3 regions of the Kitasatospora sp. NPDC091207 genome follow, and region 3 is predicted to be linked to each of the others. Evidence: riboswitches for the same ligand, from Rfam matches in the RefSeq annotation. Region 3 holds a riboswitch; each other region holds the start of a gene.
What was found. Region 3 has a riboswitch for cobalamin ahead of ACIQTO_RS08800 (FecCD family ABC transporter permease). Riboswitches for the same ligand answer to the same signal wherever they lie in the genome.
Positions count from the first base shown of each region.

Region 1: another riboswitch for cobalamin. It lies ahead of ACIQTO_RS31820 (cobalamin biosynthesis protein); the one in region 3 lies ahead of ACIQTO_RS08800 (FecCD family ABC transporter permease).
Region 2: another riboswitch for cobalamin. It lies ahead of metE (5-methyltetrahydropteroyltriglutamate--homocysteine S-methyltransferase); the one in region 3 lies ahead of ACIQTO_RS08800 (FecCD family ABC transporter permease).

Region 1 covers NZ_JBIVVS010000027.1:30,573-37,331, reverse strand. Annotated here, with positions in the region: gene ACIQTO_RS31830 (alpha/beta hydrolase family protein) at 371-1,486, opposite strand; gene ACIQTO_RS31825 (transcriptional regulator) at 1,683-2,399, opposite strand; cobalamin riboswitch at 2,640-2,802, shown strand; gene ACIQTO_RS31820 (cobalamin biosynthesis protein) at 2,898-3,869, shown strand; gene ACIQTO_RS31815 (cobyric acid synthase) at 3,866-5,407, shown strand; gene ACIQTO_RS31810 (putative cobaltochelatase) at 5,400-6,759, shown strand, end outside.
Region 2 covers NZ_JBIVVS010000011.1:143,364-150,122, reverse strand. Annotated here, with positions in the region: partial or broken gene ACIQTO_RS20165 (methylenetetrahydrofolate reductase) at 1-402, shown strand, start outside; gene metE (5-methyltetrahydropteroyltriglutamate--homocysteine S-methyltransferase) at 531-2,840, opposite strand; cobalamin riboswitch at 2,978-3,202, opposite strand; gene ACIQTO_RS20155 (hypothetical protein) at 3,246-3,749, shown strand; gene ACIQTO_RS20150 (serine hydrolase domain-containing protein) at 4,249-5,319, shown strand; gene ACIQTO_RS20145 (serine hydrolase domain-containing protein) at 5,434-6,609, shown strand; gene ACIQTO_RS20140 (hypothetical protein) at 6,758-6,759, opposite strand, start outside.
Region 3 covers NZ_JBIVVS010000003.1:262,649-269,407, forward strand. Annotated here, with positions in the region: gene ACIQTO_RS08795 (ABC transporter ATP-binding protein) at 1-724, opposite strand, end outside; gene ACIQTO_RS08800 (FecCD family ABC transporter permease) at 724-1,800, opposite strand; cobalamin riboswitch at 1,904-2,023, opposite strand; gene sodN (superoxide dismutase, Ni) at 2,127-2,522, opposite strand; gene sodX (nickel-type superoxide dismutase maturation protease) at 2,708-3,148, shown strand; gene ACIQTO_RS08815 (CGNR zinc finger domain-containing protein) at 3,145-3,744, opposite strand; gene ACIQTO_RS08820 (amino acid ABC transporter ATP-binding protein) at 3,855-4,655, opposite strand; gene ACIQTO_RS08825 (amino acid ABC transporter permease) at 4,652-5,626, opposite strand; gene ACIQTO_RS08830 (ABC transporter substrate-binding protein) at 5,663-6,589, opposite strand.

The sequences.
Region 1 (6,759 bases), on a different contig from region 3:
GACGGGTCACCGTCGCACCGGAGCCGATCGTCGGCGGGAGCTGGGCATCACGGTCGCGCGGATTCCGAGACGTCACGTCGAGCAGTCTTCCCCTTGTACCGGCCTTCTGTCACATCCGATCGGCCCCGACTACCGGGAGGCGGTCGCGGTGGGTCGACAAGATCGGGCAACAGAGGCCAAACCGCCTGGCCGGATCTGTCTGACACGGACACGCCAGCTCGGGGGCGGTGTGGTGGACGGGGCGGCAGAAGAGGACCGGCAGGGGGCTCCGGCCCCGTCCGGCGCCGCCCGGGAGCGGAGCCGCGGGGGCCCGGAGCCGCGAGGTTCAGAGCGGCGGGGCCCGGAGCGGCCGGCCTCGGAGCGGCGCGGCTCAGAGCAACGGGGTGAGCCAACGCCGGAGGTGCTCCTCGTAGCGGTCGGGGTCGGCGTTCCAGAGGCCCGCGTGCTCCCCGCCGGGCACGGCCTGGAGGCCGACCACGTCGGAGCGGCGGTCGGCCAGCCGGGCGGCGGCCCGCCAGGGGGCCAGCGTGTCGTCGGGCCCTTGCAGGAGGAGGGTGGGCACCCGCAGGTCGGTCCCGTCCGCGAGGCGCGCGAAGTCGGCCAGATCCACACCGGCGCGACCCTCGGCGGCGAGCGCGCCCAGCTCGGCGGCGGCGCCCCGGTAGCCGGCCCGGGCCGCGCCCCGGCGGGCGGAGGCCGACCAGTCGAGCACCGGGGAGTCCAGCACCAGGCCGCTGATCGCGGACGCCCAGGCGGAGCGGGCCGCGGTCTGCAGCACCATGGTCGCGCCGAGCGACCAGCCGTACAGGACGACCCGCCCGGCGCCGCTGTCGAGGGCCAGCCGCAGGGCCGCCTCGATGTCCCGCCACTCGGTCTCGCCGAAGTGGCCGAGGCCGTCCGGGGAGGCGGGCGCGCCCTCGTCGCCGCGATAGGTGACGGCGAGGACGGGCAGGCCGAACCGCTGCAGCACGGGGATCACCGGGAGGGTCTGCTGCCGGTCGGCGCCGGGGCCGTGCACCAGGATCACCCAGGTGCCGCGCTTGCCGTCGAGCCGCCAGGCGGGCAGCGCGCCCAGCTCGCCCTCGACGGCGGTCTCGGTGAACGGCAGGCCGAGCGCGGAGGTCGGATCGCCGACGTGGACCCGGGGCGTGAAGCGGACCGCGGTGCCGGGTGCCAGGGTGCCCCGGTCGGCGCGGACCAGTCGCCGGGTGACGCCCCGCTCGTCGGCGTGCAGGACCTCGTCGACCACCGCGTGCCCGCCGTCGGCCCATTCGACGGCCCAGCGGCCGGGGCGGGCGCTCTCGGCGGTGCGGGTGAAGGTGGCCCGACCGGCGCCCAGGGCCAGCACCACCACGGGGCCGGCGGCCCGCTCACGGGCGGCCGCCGGGTTGACCATCCGCTCGGACGCCCTCCGGCCGATCAGCAGGACGGCGGCCCCGGTGCCGACGGCGGCGGCCGCCACTACGGCTGCGGTTCCCCAACGCATATCGCTCCCCGCTCGTTCGTCGCGGACTGGGCAGTGTGCCCACCAGTCCACTCGCGGGGACGGCGCCCGGCCACCGGACACGGCCGTCCGGGTCACGCCGGGCCAGGGTTCGCGGCACGGCTCGCGGCACGGCGCGGCTCGCGGCACGGCGCGGCTCGCGGCACGGCAGGGAGAGAGCGGAGCGGACCGCGGCCGGTCAGACCGGGATCCCGGTCTCCAGCCGCCCCAGCAGCTCCCAGAACCGCTCGCCCAGCGGCCGGGCCACCGGCGCCGCGGCGGGGCCCGCCGCCGGGGCCGGGGAGCCCCAGCTGCCGGCGCCCCAGTGGGAGGCGACCTGGTACTCGCTCTGCAGCGCCGTCAGCACGGCGACGAGGTCGTCCTCGTGCACCGGCACGATCCGGCCGATCGCCCGGACGTGCGCCTGCCAGCGGCCGTCCACGCCCTGCCGCAGCCGCCGGTCCAGCTCGTCCGCCCGGCCCGTCACCGCGACCAGCTCGCGCAGCGTCAGGCCGAGCACCTGGGCCAGCGCGTACGTCTGCTCCTGCCCACCGTCCCACTGGCCGGTCGCCTCCGCCCGCTGGTACTGCCGCAGGTCGATGCCGATCCGGCGGGCCGCGCTCTCCTGGTTGAGCTCCCGGGCGACCCGGAAGTCCCGCAGCCGGGCCGGGCGGACGCCCATCAGCTGGGCCGGCGGGCACCAGAGCGCCCGGGCCAGCGCGACGAACTCCTCCTCGGCGGGGCGCAGCTCACCGCTCTCCCAGCCGAGCAGGTGGGCGGGCAGCAGCCGGACACCGTGCGCGGCCATGCCCTCGACCACCTGTTCGGGGGTCAGGCCGAGTCCGGCGCGGTGCGCGCGGGCGGCCGCGGGCGAGAAGGGCACCGGAGGCACGGCGGGTGGCTGTCTGCGTCGCATGGGACCCGACGGTAGGGGGTGGTCCGGCCGCCCCCCAGCCGCCGAACACACGAAGCGGGCCTGGAGGGTTCTCCAGGCGACTGGACGATCGCACAGGCTGTCATGCCCCTGCGGGGGGTGGTGATCAGAGATAGCGACGGGGCCGGGAAACCCCCGGGCGCTGTGACCAACCCCTCCGTGACCTTGGTTGACGCACGGTTCGGCCGCGTGATGGGATCCTTCAGCCAAACGGAGGCATGCAGAGGAAGCCGGTGCGAGTCCGGCGCGGTCCCGCCACTGTCACCGGGGAGCACACTCGGAGCCCCTCCTCGCCCCACGCGGCGCCGGAGGGGTCCATCGCGGCGGGCCGTCAGAAGCAGCCGGAAGGCCCGGGGGTGCGTTCGACCCGGAAGCCAGGAGACTCTCGCCCCCGGTTCGTCGATCCAGGGCGCGGACCCTGAGTGAGGACACGCACGCGATGCAGGCTGCCCCGACCTTCCGAGCCCTCTGCTGTCCACCGTGCGCCCGCTGACCCGCGCCGCCGCCTTCGCGCTGGGCGCCGTGGCCGGGTACCTCGCCGACGCCCGCTTCGCCGATCCGCGGCGCGGCCACCCGGTGGCCGTCTTCGGCAGTGCGGCCGGCCGGCTGGAGCGGCGGATCTGGCGCGACGACCGCGCGGTCGGCACCGCCTTCACCGCGCTCTGCGTGGGTGCCGTCGCCGCCGGCGCGGTGGCCGCCGACCGCACCCTGGGCCGCCGACCGCTCGGGCGGGCCGCGCTGGCCGCCGCCGCGACCTGGACGGTGCTCGGCGGCACCTCGCTCACCCGCGAGGCCCGCACGATCGGGCGCTCGCTCGCCGCGCACGACCTCGCGGCGGCGCGCGGGCGGCTGCCGCACCTGTGCGGACGCGACCCGAGCGCCCTCGACGAGCGGCAGATCGCCCGCGCGGTGGTCGAGTCGGTCGCCGAGAACACCGCCGACGCCGTGGTCAACGCGCTCGTCTGGGGCGCCCTCGCGGGCACGCCCGGGCTGCTGGCGTTCCGCGCGGTCAACACCCTCGACGCGATGGTCGGCCACCGCTCGCCGCGCCACGCCCGGTTCGGCTGGGCCTCGGCGCGGCTGGACGACGTGGCGGGCTGGCCGGGCGCCCGGCTGACCGCGCTGCTGGCGGTCGCCGCCGCGCCCGAGCCCCGGACGGCCTGGCGGGTCTGGCGCCGGGACGGCTCCGCCCACCCCAGCCCCAACGCCGGCCAGGCCGAATCGGCCTTCGCCGGCGCCCTCGGCGTGCGCCTCGGCGGCACCCTGCGGTACGGCAGCCGGGTGGAGCACCGGCCGGTGCTGGGCGGCGAGCTGCGGCCGGTGACGGTGGACGACATCGAGCGCGCCTGCCGGCTCTCCCGCCGGGTGGGACTGCTCGCACTGGGTACGACCGTCGCCGGGCACGCCGTCGTGCGGGCACTCGGGGCGGGGACGAGAAGGGGGAGCGCATGAGCAACGCACTGCTGGTCGCCGGGACGACCTCGGACGCCGGGAAGAGCGTGGTCACCGCGGGCATCTGCCGCTGGCTGGCCCGTCAGGGCATCGCCGTGGCGCCGTTCAAGGCGCAGAACATGTCCTTGAACTCCTTCGTCACCGCCGACGGCGCGGAGATCGGCCGCGCCCAGGCGATGCAGGCCCAGGCGGCCCGGGTGGAGCCCGAGGCGGCGATGAACCCGGTGCTGCTGAAGCCCGGCGCGGACGGCCGCAGCCAGGTGGTGCTGCTCGGCCGGGCGGTCGCCGAGGTCGGCGCGCTGGACTACCGCGAGCGCAAGCCCGTCCTGCTGGAACGGGCCCTGGAGTGCCTGGCCGACCTGCGCCGCCGCTACGACGTGGTGGTCTGCGAGGGCGCCGGGTCGCCCGCCGAGATCAATCTGCGCGACCGGGACATCGCCAACATGGGCCTGGCCACCGCCGCCGCGCTGCCGGTCGTGGTGGTCGGCGACATCGACCGCGGCGGCGTGTTCGCGGCGATGTACGGGACGCTGGCGCTGCTGTCGCGGGAGGACCAGCGGCATGTCGCGGGCTGGTTCGTCAACAAGTTCCGCGGCGACGCGCGGCTGCTGGCGCCCGGGCTGGAGATGCTGCGCGAGCTGACCGGCCGTCCGGTGCTGGGCACCCTGCCGATGCTGTCCGGGCTCTGGCTGGACGCCGAGGACTCGCTGGACCTGACCACCGTGGTGGACCGCACCGAGGGCCGCGGACCGCTCGGCGCCGACGTGCTGCGGGTGGCCGTGGTGCGCTTCCCCCGGCTCTCCAACTTCACCGACGTGGACGCGCTGGCGCAGGAGCCCGGGGTGCTGGTCCGCTGGGCCACCCGGCCCGAGGAGCTGGCCGACGCCGACCTGGTGATCCTGCCCGGCACCCGGGCCACCGTGGCCGACCTGGCCTGGCTGCGCGAACGCGGCCTGGAGCCGGCCCTGCGGGCCCGGGCCGCGGCCGGGCTGCCGGTCCTCGGCGTCTGCGGCGGCTACCAGATGCTGACGCGCGCCATCCACGACGAGGTCGAGTCCCGGGCCGGCGCCGTCGACGGCCTGGCCCTGCTACCCGCCCACGTCCGGTTCGGCGCCGAGAAGGTGCTCGCCCGGCCGGTCGGCCGGGCGTTCGGGCAGCCGGTCGCGGGCTACGAGATCCACCACGGCGTGGTGACCGTCGAGGGCGGCACCGCGTTCGTCACCGACGAGGACGGCCGGAGCCTGGACGGCTGCCGGGTCGGACCGGTCTGGGGGACGACCTGGCACGGCGTGCTGGAGAACGACGACTTCCGCCGCGCGCTGCTGCGCGAGGTGGCCGGGGCGACGGGCCGGGCCTTCGTGCCGGCCCCGGACACGTCGTTCGCCGAGGCGCGCGAGGCCCGGCTGGACCGGCTGGGCGACCTGATCGACGAGCACGCGGACACCGACGCGCTGTGGAAGCTGATCGAGGGCGGGGTGCCGGCCGCGGGTTCGCTGCCGTTCCTGCCGCCCGGGGCCCCCTTGGAGAATCATGAGTGACGTCCGCTACCCCTTCACCGCGATCGTCGGAATGGCCGACCTGCGGCTCGGGCTGCTGCTCAACGCGGTCTCCCCGGCCGTCGGCGGCGTGCTGGTGCGTGGTGAGAAGGGCACCGCCAAGTCGACCATGGTGCGCGCGCTGGCCGGCCTGCTGCCGTCCATCGCCGCCGTCGACGGCTGCCGCTTCGCCTGCGACCCGGCGGCACCGGACCCGCACTGCCCGGACGGCGCGCACGACGGCGCCGACGAGTCCCACCGCCCCGCCCGGCTGGTCGAGTTGCCGGTCGGCGTCTCCGAGGACCGGATCGTCGGCTCGCTGGACCTGGAGCGCGCGCTGGCCGAGGGCGTCAAGGCGTACGAGCCGGGCCTGCTGGCCCGGGCGCACCGGGGCGTGCTCTACATCGACGAGGTCAACCTGCTCCAGGACCACGTGGTGGACCTGCTGCTGGACGCGGCCGCGATGGGCCGTTCCTACGTGGAGCGCGAGGGCGTGTCGGTGCGGCACGCGGCGCGGTTCCTGCTGGTCGGCACGATGAACCCGGAGGAGGGCGAGCTGCGCCCGCAGCTGCTCGACCGGTTCGGCCTGACCGTGGAGATCGCCGCCACCCGGGAGCCGGCGGAGCGCGCCGAGGTGGTCCGCCGCCGGCTGGCCTACGACGCCGACCCGGCCGGCTTCGCCGTACGGTTCGCCGAGGACGAGCGCGCGCTCGCCGGGCGGATCACCGCGGCGCGCGAGCTGCTGCCCGCGGTCGTACTGACGGACGTGGCGCTGCGCCAGATCACCGCCGTCTGCGCCGCGTTCGAGGTGGACGGGCTGCGCGCGGACATCGTGATGGCCCGCACCGCCGTCGCCCTGGCCGCCTGGGCGGGCCGGACCGAGGTGCTGGAGGAGGACGTCCGCAAGGCCGCCCAGCTGGCCCTGCCGCACCGCCGCCGGCGCAACCCCTTCGACGCGCCGGGCCTGGACGAGGAGCAGCTGGACCGGACGCTGGAGGAGCACGCCCGGCCCGAGGAGCCCCAGCCCGAGGAGTCCGCCGCCGAGGAGCCGAAGCCCGAGGGCGAGGACCCCCGGGACGGCGGGCCCGAGGACGACGGTCCGGGCCCGGACGGCGGCGGCCCGGACGGCGGCCCCGACAACGGCGGCGGCGCACCCGCGCCCTCCGACGCGCCCGACGGCTCCGCGGCCGCCGGGCCCGAGCCGGAGGCACCGGCCGCCGGGGAGCCGGTGCCGCAGCAGAGCCGCGGCGGCGCCCCGGAGTCCGCGCCGGTGGCGGCCGGCGAGCCGTACCGCACCCGGCTGTTCAAGGTCGAGGGCACCGGCAAGGGCGCCCAGGGCCGCCGCTCCCCCGCCG
Region 2 (6,759 bases), on a different contig from region 3:
CAGCGAGATCCGGCACTTCGTGGAGAAATGCCGGGCGGGGGCCGACTACGCGATCACCCAGATGTTCTTCGACGTGGACGACTATCTGCGCCTTCGGAACCGGGTGGAGAAATCAGGATGCGACATCCCGATCATCCCGGAGATCATGCCGATCACCACGACGCGGTCCCTCGACCGTATTCCGGCGCTCAGTACCGCGGTCATTCCGAAGACATTCTCCGACCGCATGAGAGCCGCCCGGGACCGCCCTGACGAGGTCCGCGCCATCGGCATCGACCACGCCACGGAAATGTGCCGGCGACTGATTTCCGAGGAAACCCCGGACTGCATTTCATGACCATGAACTTCTCCACGGTCACGACGGAGATCTACCAGAACCTGGGCCTCGACGGCCGGGGGTGAACGGTGACCGTCCCGTGGAGCGCGGGACGGTCACCGCACCGGCGGCGCCCGGCCCGCACGTGACGTTCTGCCCCGGACGGTGCCGGGGCGGGTGGTCGCGAGGTCGCACCCGCCCCGGCAGGACGACGTCAGCCGGCCAGCTCCCCCCGGACCGCGCGGGCCGCGGCGACCAGGTTCTCCAGGGAGGCGCGGGTCTCGGTCCAGCCGCGGGTCTTCAGACCGCAGTCGGGGTTGACCCAGAGCCGCTCCGCCGGAATCGCGGCCAGGCCGGCCCGCAGCAGCGAGGCGGCCTCCCCGGCGCTCGGCACCCGGGGCGAGTGGATGTCGTAGACACCCGGGCCGACCTCGCGCGGGTAGCCGGCCTCGGCGAGCTCGTGGGCGACCTCCATGTGCGAACGGGCCGCCTCCAGGGAGATCACGTCGGCGTCGAGCTCGTCGATCGCGGTCATGATCGCGCCGAACTCGGCGTAGCACATGTGGGTGTGGATCTGGGTGTCGGCACGGACCCCGGAGGTGGAGAGCCGGAACGACCCGGTGGCCCACTCCAGGTAGCCGGGGCGGTCGGCCGCCCGCAGCGGCAGGGTCTCGCGCAGCGCGGGCTCGTCGACCTGGATGACGGCCGCGCCGGCCGTCTCCAGGTCGGTCACCTCGTCGCGCAGGGCGAGCGCGACCTGCCGGGCGGTGTCGCCGGTCGGCTGGTCGTCCCGGACGAAGGACCAGGCGAGCATGGTCACCGGGCCGGTGAGCATGCCCTTGACCGGACGGTCCGTCAGGTCCGCCGCGTAGCGGTACCAGTCGACGGTCATCGGGTGCGGGCGGGAGATGTCGCCGGCCAGCACCGGCGGGCGGACGTAGCGGGTGCCGTAGGACTGCACCCAGCCCTGCTGGGTGGCCAGGTAGCCGGTCAGCTGCTCGGCGAAGTACTGGACCATGTCGTTGCGCTCGGGCTCGCCGTGGACCAGGACGTCGATGCCGGCCTTCTCCTGGTAGGCGATCACCTCGCGGACCTCGGCCCGCATCCGGTCCTGGTAGGCGCCGTCGTCGATGCGGCCGGCCCGCAGGTCGGCGCGGGCCGTGCGCAGTTCGGTGGTCTGCGGGAAGGAGCCGATGGTGGTGGTCGGCAGCAGCGGCAGGTTCAGGCGGGTCCGCTGCGCCTCGGCGCGCTCGGGGTAGGCCTGGGCGCGGTGGGCGTCCGCGGGGGTGGTGGCGGCGACGCGGGCCCGGACGGCCGGGTCGTGGGTCAGCGCGGAGGCGGCACGGGAGGCCAGGTCGGCGCGGTTGGCGGCCAGTTGGGCCGCGATGGTGTCGACTCCGTCGCGCAGGCCGCGGGCGAGGATGGTGATCTCCTCGGTCTTCTGGCGGGCGAAGGCGAGCCAGCGGGCGACCTGCGGGTCGAGGTCGCGTTCGGCGTCGGCGTCGAGCGGGACGTGCAGGAGGGAGGAGGACGGCGCGACGTCGACCCGGTCGGCCAGCCCGAGCAGGGTACCGAGGGTGGCGAGGGACTTCTCCAGGTTGTTGATCCAGATGTTGCGGCCGTCCACCACGCCCGCGACCAGGCGCTTGCCGGGCAGGCCGCCGACGGCGGCAAGGTCGTCGAGGTTGGCGGCGCCCGGGCCGGTGAAGTCCAGGCCGATGCCCTCGATCGGGGCCTTGGCCAGGACGGGGAGGGCCTCGCCGAGGCGGTCGAAGTACGTCGCGGCCAGGATGCTCGGCCGGTCGGTGAGCGCGCCGAGTTCGCGGTAGACGCGGGCGGCGGCGTTCAGCTCGGCCGGGGTGCGGTCCTGGACCAGGGCCGGTTCGTCGAGCTGGACCCACTCGGCGCCCGCGGCGCGCAGGTCGGCGAGGAGTTCGGCGTAGACGGGCAGCAGCCGGTCCAGCAGGGTGACCGGCTGGAAGTCGGCGGCCACGCCGGGAGCGGGCTTGGCGAGCAGCAGGTACGTCAGCGGGCCGACCAGCACCGGCCGGGCCCGGTGGCCGAGGCCGAGGGCCTCCCGCAGTTCGGCGACCGGCTTCGCGGAGTTCGCGACGAAGACCGTGTCCGGGCCCAACTCGGGTACCAGGTAGTGGTAGTTGGTGTCGAACCACTTGGTCATCTCCAGCGGCGCGACATCCTGCGTGCCGCGGGCCATGGCGAAGTAGCCGTCCAGCGGGTCGGCCTCGACGGCGGCGCGGTGGCGCGGCGGGATCGCGCCGACCGCGACCGTGGTGTCCAGGACGTGGTCGTAGAGCGAGAAGTCGCCGGTGGGGACTTCGGTGACGCCCGCCCCGGTCAGCCGGCGCCAGTTGTCACGGCGCAGTCCGGCGGCGGTGGCGTGCAGGGCGGCGGCGTCGACACGGCCGGCCCAGTACCCCTCGACGGCCTTCTTCAGCTCCCGGTTCGGGCCCTGCCTCGGGTAGCCGTACACGGTGGCCTGCGGGGTGGTGGAACTCGATGACACGGAACTCTCCTTCGCGAGTCGCGCTGCGATCCCGGGAGAGCACGACGGCGTGGAGGTACGACAGTGGGGGCACGGCACCAGGATGGGCCCGCCCGCTCCGCCGACCCGCCCTCGAGGTCACCGAGATCACCGCGTGCGGGGTGCACGCGGACAGTGGCAGGTCTTCGGACTCGCGGGCACATCCACCTGTCGAACCAGGCGGACCCCTACTGGCCGTCGCTTCCCGGACCCCGCTGGGGCCCAGTGCATGTGACGGCGGTCGTTCCCACTCACCGCTGCGGGGCAGTCCCGGATTCCCACCGGGTTCCCTCTTACGACGCCATGGCTGGAGGACACGGCGAACCTACTGCGAGGCCCAGCCTAGGCCCAGCGAGGCGCGCCTGTCGCCGCTTGTCCGGATACCGGATGGCCACGTGGACCGTTTCCGGCCACGCAAGCGCCCCGGCGCGCTCCGGCGCGGCCGGGCCGATGGCCTCGGCGGTGAAGGGCCCGGCTCCACCGGCGTCGGCGGCCTTGCCCCGCCGCAGCCGGACCGCCACGATCACCAGGCAGGCCGTCGGCGTGTTGAAGGTGGCGAGGACGGGTGCAGGGCGCCTTGAAGCGTCCGACCTCGGCACCCTGCTTCGCACGACCGTAGACGCGCCGGTGGGTGGGGTCGATGTCGACGAACGCGACCTTGTCCGCGCCCGGCAGCAGTGGCGTCGTCCGGGCCAGTCGGGCAAGGAAGTGCCTGTGCACCGCGTGGAGTTGCCGGTTGTGGCCGTGCGTGAAGGCGCGCAGGGAGGTACCCAGCGTCGAAGGTGCGCGCTCCCCGCCGAACAGCAGGCCCAACGCGCCGTGCCGCAACCGGTCGGTGTCGTCGATGGGGGCATCTCCGCTTTCATGTCCGGGCCCTGGACCGGCCATTGACCGGTGGATTCGGACTCAGGTCGCGGTTGCTCGTCATCCCTGTGACCCCGGGGGGGGTGAGCTGCCGGGCTGTCGAGCATGGCCACGAACTGGTCGACTCGCGTCGGCCAGGAGGGGGAGCCCCACCAGTCCTCGACACAACGGTTGCGCCACGCACTGTCGGTGCTGTCGATCGCGAGAACATCCAGCAGCGCGTTGAGGTCGGCGGGATCGATCCCCGCCCTCGCTTGAAGCATCTCCTCGACGGCTCCTTCGGTCGGCGTCGGTGGCCAGGAGCACGGTCCTGGCCGGGGGCGGTTCCCGGAGCCTGCTCCCGGGTGCGGTCTCGTCCTGGGTGCGGACGAACTCCCCTGCCCTCGAATGGTCCTCTTGATCAAGGCCGGGAATCACCGGCGCCATTCATCGGAGGGTTCCTTTCGTGTACGAGCATGCACCGCACAGCCGCTTTTTGAACCGGCATCGGGTGGTGGCGGTCGTGACCGCCGTGGCAGCCGGGGTCATGGCGGCCGGAGCACTGGCACCGACCGCGGCGTTCGCGGGCGGCAGGCCGGACAGTGTCCAGTCGAGCCTGAACGCGCTGGTGAAGGACGACGGCCTGCCCGCCGCGCTGGCCGCCGTCAAGGGCCGTGACGGCCGCACCCGCAACTACACGGCCGGCGTCGGCAATCTCGCCACCGGGGCCAAGGTGCCCGTGGACGGGCAGGTACGGATCGGCAGCAACACCAAGACCTTCACCGCCGTCGTCGTGCTCCAGCTCGTCGCCGAAGGAAAGGTGGGCCTGGACTCCCCCGTTGAGACCTACCTGCCGGGTCTCCTGCGCGGTGACGGTATCGACGGGCGCCACATCACCGTCCGTCAGCTGCTGCAGCACACCAGCGGCCTGCCCGAGTACGTGGACAAGGACTCGATCCTCACCAGTCCGACGCGGTACTACGAACCGCGTGAACTCCTTGACGTGGCCCTCGCCCAGAAGGCCCACTTCGCCCCGGGCACGCGGTGGGAGTACAACAACACCAACTACCTGCTGGCGGGCCTGATCATCCAGAAGGTCACCGGGCGGCCGATCGGTGAGGAGATCAACCGGCGCATCGTCGACCGCATCGGCCTGCGCCACACCTACTTCCCCTCCCCGGGGGACATGAGCATCCACGAGGACCACCCCAAGGGCTACAACCGGGACGCCGACGGCTCGCTCCGCGACTACACCGAACTGGACCCGTCCTGGGGCTGGGCGGCAGGCGCAGTCGTCTCCACCAACAGCGACATCACCCGCTTCTACACCGCGCTCCTCGGCGGCCGTCTCCTGCCCGCGGCGCAGCTCGCCCAGATGCGCACCACGGTCTCTGCCGACGAGGTAGGTCCGGGCGCCCGCTACGGGCTGGGCCTGGTGAGCCGGCCGCTGTCGTGCGGTGGCCTGTACTGGGGCCACGGCGGGACCATTCCGGGCTACGACACCGCCGGGGGTGCCACCGATGACGGCCGCGCCGTCAGCATCGCCGTGACCATGATCCCGAGTGGCGCGGCCGGGCAGCACGTGGAGGCCACGGTGGACTCGGCCATGTGCCGCTGACCTTCCCCGATCCGGCCTGAGCGTCCGCACCGGTACGACCAGCGGGTTCTGCGCGCACCTGCGGGCAGAACCCGCGCGCCCCCCAATTCCACTCTCCAGCAGAGGAGTTCCTCCGTGAACGAGCACGTACAGCCCGCCCGGGCCCACCGCCGCCGCCGTGGTCGGCGCGGGGTGGTGGCGGTCGTGGCCTCCGTGGCCGTCGGCGTCGTGGCGGCCGGAGCACTGGCACCGACCGCGGCGTTCGCGGGCGGCAGGCCGGACAGTGTCCAGTCGAGCCTGAACGCGCTGGTGGAGGACGACGGCCTGCCCGCCGCGCTGGCCGCCGTCAAGGGCCGTGACGGCCTCACCCGCAACTACACGGCCGGCGTCGGCAATCTCGCCACCGGGGCCAAGGTGCCCGTGGACGGGCAGATACGCGCCGGCAGCAACACCAAGACCTTCACCGCCGTCGTCGTGCTCCAGCTCGTCGCCGAAGGAATGGTCGGCCTCGACGCGCCCGTCGACACCTATCTCCCCGGCCTGCTGCGCGGCGACAGCATCGACGGACGCCACATCACCGTCCGCCAGCTGCTCCAACACACCAGCGGCCTGCCCGACTACATGGACGCCCCCGCGCTCTCGGACTTCACCACCGTGCAGTACCGCTACTTCGAGCCCCGCGACCTCCTCGACGGTGCCCTCGCCCAGAAGGCCCGCTTCCCCGCCGGTACCAGCTGGGAGTACAGCAACACCAACTACATCGTCGCCGGACTCCTTGTCCAGAAGGTCACCGGACGACCCGTCGGCGAGGAGGTCACCAAGCGCGTCATCGACCGCATCGGCCTGCGCCACACCTACTTCCCCGCCCCCGGGGACACCGGCATCCACGAGGCCCACCCTCAGGGCTACTTCCGCAGCTCGCCGGATGCGCCTCCGATCGACTACACCGAGATGGACACATCGATGGCCTGGGCGGCCGGGGCGATCGTCTCCACCAACACCGATCTCAACTCGTTCTTCACCGCGCTCCTCGGCGGCCGACTCCTGCCCGCAGCGCAGCTCGCCGAGATGCGGACCACCGTCCCCGCCGAGCTGCTGGGCCCCGGGGTCCGCTACGGGCTGGGTCTGCAGAGCAAGCCGCTCTCCTGTAGCGGCCTCTCCTGGGGCCACGGCGGCACCTCCCCGGGCTACCGCTCCCGCGGCGGCGTCACCGACGACGGTCGCGCCGCCACCATCACGGTCACCACCATCCCGGGCGGGGTCGGCGCGCAGCACATGGCGGACGCCTTGGACGCGGCCCTCTGCCGCTGACTCACCCCTCGGGCCGGTCACCTCTGCGTACAGGTGCCGGACACCGGGCGGACGGCCTCGCAGCTCCCGTGGACGTGGGTCGCGAGGCCGTCCGCGATGTAGCGCTCCGGTGCCGTGGCCAGGAATCGCGACTGGCCGCGAGGCGGCTTC
Region 3 (6,759 bases):
GGTGCTTCACGGGGGTCGCGCGGACGCCGAACACCTCGGCCAGCAGGGCGGGCCGCAGCACCTCGGCGGGCGTCCCGGAGGCGACGATCCGGCCGGCCGCGATGACGTACAGCAGGTCGCAGTGGCCGGCCGCCAGGTTGAGGTCGTGCAGCGCCGTGAGCACCGTCGGACCGGCCTCCCGGACCAGCGTCAGCACCTCCAACTGGTGGGCGATGTCGAGGTGGTTGGTGGGTTCGTCGAGCACCAGCACCCGGGGCTCCTGGACCAGCGCGCGGGCGATCAGCACCCGCTGCTTCTCGCCCCCGGACAGGCTCAGGAAGCCGCGCCCGGCCAGGTGGCCCGCGCCCACCCGGTCCAGCGCGCCGGCGCACCGCCCGGTGTCCGCCGCGGTCGGCCGGGCGAACCCGCCGCGGTGCGGCAACCGGCCCATGCCGACCACCTCGGCCACCGTGAAGTCGAACTCGGCGGAGTGCTCCTGCGGCAGCGCGGCCACCCGCCGGGCGGCCTCGCGCGCGGCGAGCGCGTGCAGGTCCTCGCCGTCCAGCCGGACGGCGCCGGCGGCGGGCCGCAGCGCCCGGTAGACGCAGCGCAGCAGGGTCGACTTGCCGCTGCCGTTCGGCCCGACCAGGCCGACCACCTGCCCGGCGGCGGCGCCGAGCGTGACGTCGTGGACCAGCCGGGTGCCGGCCAGGTCGACCGAGACGGCGTCGAGGGCGAGATCCATCAGCGGCCTCCGAAGGTGTAGCCGCGACGGCGCATCAGCAGCAGGAAACAGGGCACTCCGAGGACGGCGGTGACCACCCCGACCGGCAGTTCGGCCGGCGCCAGCAGGGTGCGGGAGACGATGTCCACCCAGACCAGCAGCAGGGCGCCGGCGAGCGGCGCGACCAGCAGCACCCGGCGGTGTCCGGCGCCGACCAGCATCCGGGTCAGGTGCGGCACCATCAGGCCGACGAAGCCGATCGCGCCGCTGACCGCGACCACGGTGCCGGTGACGGCCGCGGTCACCACGAACAGTTCGCGGCGCAGCCGGTCGCCGTCCACCCCGAGCGAGGCCGCCGTCTCGTCGCCCATGGCGAGGGCGTCCAGCCGCCCGGCGGCGCAGGCCAGGTAGGCCAGGCCGGCCGCCACGGTGGCGGCGGCGATCGGGACGGACCCCCAGGTGGCCCCGCCGAGGCTGCCGAGCAGCCACATCATGGCGCTGCGGGCGGCCTCGCCGCGCGCGGCGCCGAACACCATCAGCGCCGTCACCGCCGAGAAGCCGTAGGACATCGCGGTGCCGGTCAGCACCAGCCGCAGCGGGGTGAGCCCGTACGCCGTCCGGGCGGCGGCGTACACCAGGACCATCGCCAGCAGCGCGGCGGCGAACGCGGAGACCGAGATCGCCCAGACCCCGAGCGAGGCGAAGGCGCCCAGCAGCAGGACGGCGTTGGCGCCGACCGAGGCGCCGGAGGAGATGCCCAGGACGAACGGGTCCGCCAGCGCGTTGCGGACCATCGCCTGCACCGCGACGCCGGTGGCCGCGAGCCCGGCGCCGACCACGGCGGCCAGCACGGTGCGCGGCAGCCGGATCTCCCAGACGATCGCGTACGCGGCCGCCTCCCCGGCCTCCAGCCGGCCACCCGTCAGCCCGGCGCCGAGCAGCCGCAGGACGCGCGTCCAGCCGAGCCCGGTGGAGCCCAGCGCCACTCCGCAGACCAGCGAGAGCAGCAGGGCCGCGACCAGGCCGGCGGCCAGGGGCACGACGGGTATTCGACGGGCCGTCCGTTCGGGGGCCGGTGCGGTCACTGCGGTGCTCACGGGCGGCGCGCCTTCGCCTCGGGCCGTCGACGGCAGCGAGGCGGCGCGCCCGGGCCGCACTGCTGCCGGGGCGCCATCCCCTCGCAGTCCACGGCGAGTTGTCGGGAGATCCGCGTCCCGGGGCGATCGGGCTCGCGGGGCACGGGGCCCCGCCCACCGTTGCGGGTCAGCGCCGGATTCACACCGGACTTCTCCCTGGGACGCCCTGGCAGCATAACAAGCACGGGGGCCCGGCACCCCTTACCGGGGGGTCCCGCGTGCGGGAACGCGCGACCGCCCCCGTCCGGCGGTCCGGACGGGGGCGGTCGGCGGTGCCTGATCGGCGATCAGGCCTGCTTGGTCTCCCAGAAGATCTTGTCGACCTCGGCGATGAGGTCGAGCAGGGCCTGGCCGGTGGCCGGGTCCGTCGACGCCTTGGCGGCCGAGGCGGCCTTCAGGGTGTCGTTGATCAGCTGGTGCAGCTGCGGGTACTTCTCGAAGTGCGGGGCCTTGAAGTAGTCGCTCCACAGGACCGAGATGTGGTGCTTGACGGCCTCGGCGCGCTGCTCCTTGATGATCAGGGCACGGGTGCGGAACGCCGGGTCCTCGTTGGCCTGGTACTTCTCCTGGGTGCCCTTCACCGACTCGGCCTCGATCCGGGCCTGTGCGGGGTCGTAGACGCCGCAGGGCAGGTCGCAGTGGGCGTGGGCGGTGGCGCGCGGTGCAAACAGACGAGAGAACATGGGAGTCCTTCCTTAGATCGTCTTCCCGCGCCCGAGATTACCCTTCCGGTCACCGGGTTTCGCGGTCGGGCGGCGGGCCTAGGGCAAAAGGTGGAGCCGGAACCGGGCCAATTCGGGCATCGGCCGATGGCGGCCCGTACGGCAGACTGGGACGCGGCGAGCCGGGAGGAGGAGGCGTGGCGCGGATGGCGGAACCGGAGGGCGGCACCCCGGGGGGTGGCGCGCCGTTCGGGCTGATCGATGTGGCGGGGCCCTCGATGGCGCCGACCCTGCGTGAGGGCGACCAGCTGCTGGTCCGGTACGGCGCGCGGATCAGACCGGGATCGGTGGTGGTGTTCCGTCACCCCTTCCAGCAGGACCTGCTGGTGGTGAAGCGGGCCGTCGAGCGGCGCGCGAAGGGGTGGTGGCTGCTCTCCGACAACCGGCCGGTGGACAGCGACAGCCGCAGCTACGGAGCCGTCCCGGACGAGCTGGTGCTCGGCCGGGTGCTGCTGCGGCTGCGTCCGCGCCCGGCCTGGCTGGCCCCCGGCCGCCGGCTGGAGCGCCTGCTGCTGACCGGCCGGCCCGGCCGGGTCCCGGGACTGGCCCGCCGGCTGGGCGTCTGGGTCGACCCGGGCGGCCGCTAGGCCTGGCCCTGGCCGGCCAGGGCGGACGCCTCCTGGGCCTCCTGCCGCTTGCGGGCCCGGTACGCGGCGACGTTGGCCCGGGTGGCGCACCGGTCGGAGCAGTACCGCCGGGACCGGTTGGTGGAGGTGTCCAGGTAGGCGTTGCGGCAGGGCGCGGCCTGGCAGATGCCGAGCCGGTCGGCGCCCAGCTCGGTCAGGTGGACGGCCAGCCCCATGCAGGCGACGGCGCTGAAGTGCGCGGTGGCGGTCGGGGAGTTCTCGGCGAGGTGCAGGTGCCAGCGCGGCCGCCCGGCGTCGTCCAGGTAGTCGTGCCCGGAGACCAGCGGGCTGACCGGGTACTCCATCAGCAGGCTGTTCAGCAGGTCGACGCCGCGGATCTCGTCCCCCTCGGCGGCGGCTTCGAACACCCCGCGCAGCCTGGTCCGGACGGCCCGCAGCCGCGGCAGGTCCGCCTCGTCGGCGAGCGCGGCGGCCCGGGAGGAGTCGGAGAACAGCGACCGCACCGCGTCCACCGAGGTCAGTGAGTCGGTGCCGCGCTCGGGCTCCTCGGTGTTCACCAGCCGGACGGCCAGATCGGCGTACGAGGCGAGCTCCACGGTGGTCCTTCCAAATTCGGTAACGGGCTGATTGGCTCCAGCCTATTACCCGGGCGGGGAAAACGTCGGCGCCCGGCAGGACCGGCCTGCCGGGCGCCGTGACGGTGCGCTCAGAGCACCTTGGACAGGAACGCCCGGGTGCGCTCGTGCTGGGGGTCGGTGAGGACGTCGCGCGGGTTGCCGGACTCGACCACCACACCGCCGTCCATGAAGACCAGCGCGTCGCCGACCTCGCGGGCGAAGCCCATCTCGTGGGTCACCACGACCATGGTCATGCCCTCCTCGGCGAGGCCGCGCATGACGTCCAGGACGTCGCCGACCAGCTCCGGGTCGAGTGCCGAGGTGGGCTCGTCGAAGAGCATCAGCTTGGGCTTCATGGCGAGTGCCCGGGCGATCGCCACCCGCTGCTGCTGGCCGCCGGAGAGCTGCGAGGGGTAGTTCTTCGCCTTGTCGGCCAGGCCGACCCGCTCCAGCAGGGCCATCCCGCGGTTGCGGGCGTTCGCCCTGGACTCGCCCTTGACCTGCACCGGCGCCTCGATGACGTTCTCCAGGGCGGTCATGTGCGGGAACAGGTTGAAGCGCTGGAACACCATGCCGATGTCGCGCCGCTTGAGCGCGACCTCGTTCTCCTTGAGCTCGTAGAGCCGGTCGCCCTTCTGCCGGTAGCCGACCAGCTCGCCGTCGACCCAGAGCCGGCCGGCGTTGATCTTCTCCAGGTGGTTGATGCACCGCAGGAAGGTCGACTTGCCGGAGCCGGAGGGGCCGATCAGGCAGAACACCTCGCCCTGCTTGACCTCCAGGTCGATGCCCTTGAGCACCTGGACCGCGCCGTAGGACTTGTGGACGTCCTCGGCCCGGACCATCGGGCCGCCGTTGCCGGCGTCGGCGGGGGTCTTGGTCAGATCGGTCATACGTGACCACCTCCCTCGAGCCCCGGGACCACGTCGGGGGTGGTCTTCGGGGTGGGCTTCCCGGCGAACAGTCTCCGCAGCCGCTGGATCGGCGTGGGCGGGAGCGTCCGGTTGGAGCCGCGGGCGTAGTGCCGCTCGATGTAGTACTGGCCGATGGTCAGCAGCGACGTGAAGAACAGGTACCAGAGGCTGACCACGATCAGCAGCGGGATGTTCTGGTAGTTCCGAGAGTAGATCACCTGGCCGGCCCGGAAGATCTCCTCCAGGGAGATCACGCTGACCAGCGACGTGGTCTTGAGCATCGAGATGGTCTCGTTGCCGGTCGGCGGGATGATCACCCGCATGGCCTGCGGCAGCACGATCCGCCGCATGGTCTGGAACCGGCTCATGCCGAGCGCGTGCGAGGCCTCGCTCTGCCCCTCGTCGACCGACTGGATGCCGCCCCGGACGATCTCCGCCATGTAGGCGGCCTCGTTGAGGCCCAGGCCCAGCAGGGCGGCGACGAAGGTCGGGATCAGGACGTTGGTGGACTCGGACCAGAACTCCGGTCCCCACGGCACGCCGATCGAGAGCTTGGCCCAGATCAGGCCGAGGAAGTTCCAGAACACCAGCTGCACCAGGACCGGCGTGCCGCGGAAGATCCAGATGTAGATCCACGCGGTGCCGGAGAGCAGCGGGTTGGGGGAGAGCCGCATCACCGCGAGGATGATGCCGCCGACCACGCCCATGATCATGGCGAGCGCGGTCAGCTCCAGTGTCACGAGCATGCCGTGCACGATGCTGTCGTGGAAGAGGTACTTCCCGACGATGTCCCACTTGAAGGCGGGATTGGTGAAGAGGGCGCTCAGCAGCATCGCCGCGAGCAGGGCGATGACGACGGCGCCCGCCCAGCGTCCGGGGTGGCGGACGGGGACGGCCTTGATGGTCTCAGGCCGTCCCTTCGTCGCCTTCCCCTTGTCCAGAGAGTTCACGGTGTGGCCTCGGGGGAGAGAGAGTCAGGCGGAGGGTCAGCTGACGGCGCCGTTGACGGTCGACTTGTCGAGCGCACCGGCCTCGACGCCCCACTTGGTGAGGATCTGCTTGTAGGTGCCGTCGTCGATCAGCGACTGGACGGCGCCCTGGACCGCGGGGGTGAGCGCCGAGCCCTTGGCGAGGGCGATGCCGTAGGGGGCGGCGTCGTAGGTGGCGCCGAGCTTCTCCAGCTGGCCGCCGGACTGCTTGATCGCGTAGTCGACGACCGGCGAGTCGGCCATCATGAGCTGGTCGCGACCGGAGACCACCGCGTTGGTGACGTCGGTCTGGAGGTCGAACTTGTCACCGTCGTTGACGATGCCCGGCTTGCCGGCCTTGGCGCAGGCGGGGTTGCGGGTGTCGGTGATCTCCTGCGCCTGCGTGGTGCCGGTCTGGACGGCGACCTTCTTGCCGCACAGGTCGTCGGCGTTGATCTTGTCCGGGTTGCCCTTCTTCACCGCGATGGCGCTGCCCGCGTTGAAGTAGGTGACCATGTCGACGGTCTGCTCGCGCTCCTTGTTGTCCGTCAGGGACGACATGCCGATCTGGAACTTGTTCGACTGGATGCCCGGGATGATCGCGGTGAAACCGGAGTCCTGGACGTCGACCTTGAGGCCGAGCCTGGCCGCGACGGCGGTGATCAGGTCGACGTCCATGCCCTCGATCTTGCCGTTGTCGGCCTTGAACTCGTTGGGCGCGTACGAGGCGTCCGAGCCGACCGCGAGCTTTCCGGCGGACTTGATGTCGGCGGGCACCAGGGCGGCCAGCTTGTCGTCGACCTTCACCTCGTTGACGGTCGCACTGGCGTTGGGTGCCCCGGTGCTCCCGTCCTTGCTGCTGCTGCAGGCGGTCAGGGCGAGGGAGACGGAGGCGAGTACCGCGCCGGCGGCGAGGAGACGGGTGCGCTGGGTACGGACGGTCATGAGGGGGATCTCCTCCTGAGGGAGAGGTCGGGCGGAGCGCGCCGCGGGGAGCGGCACACCGGGGCAGCAGGCCGTACGGCGCTGTACGGGTGAATGCCGCTGTACGTCGTCGAACGGGCAGAGCCGGTCGTGCTGAGCCTGGGCAGGGGTCGCGCAGGGTGGTGCGTGAT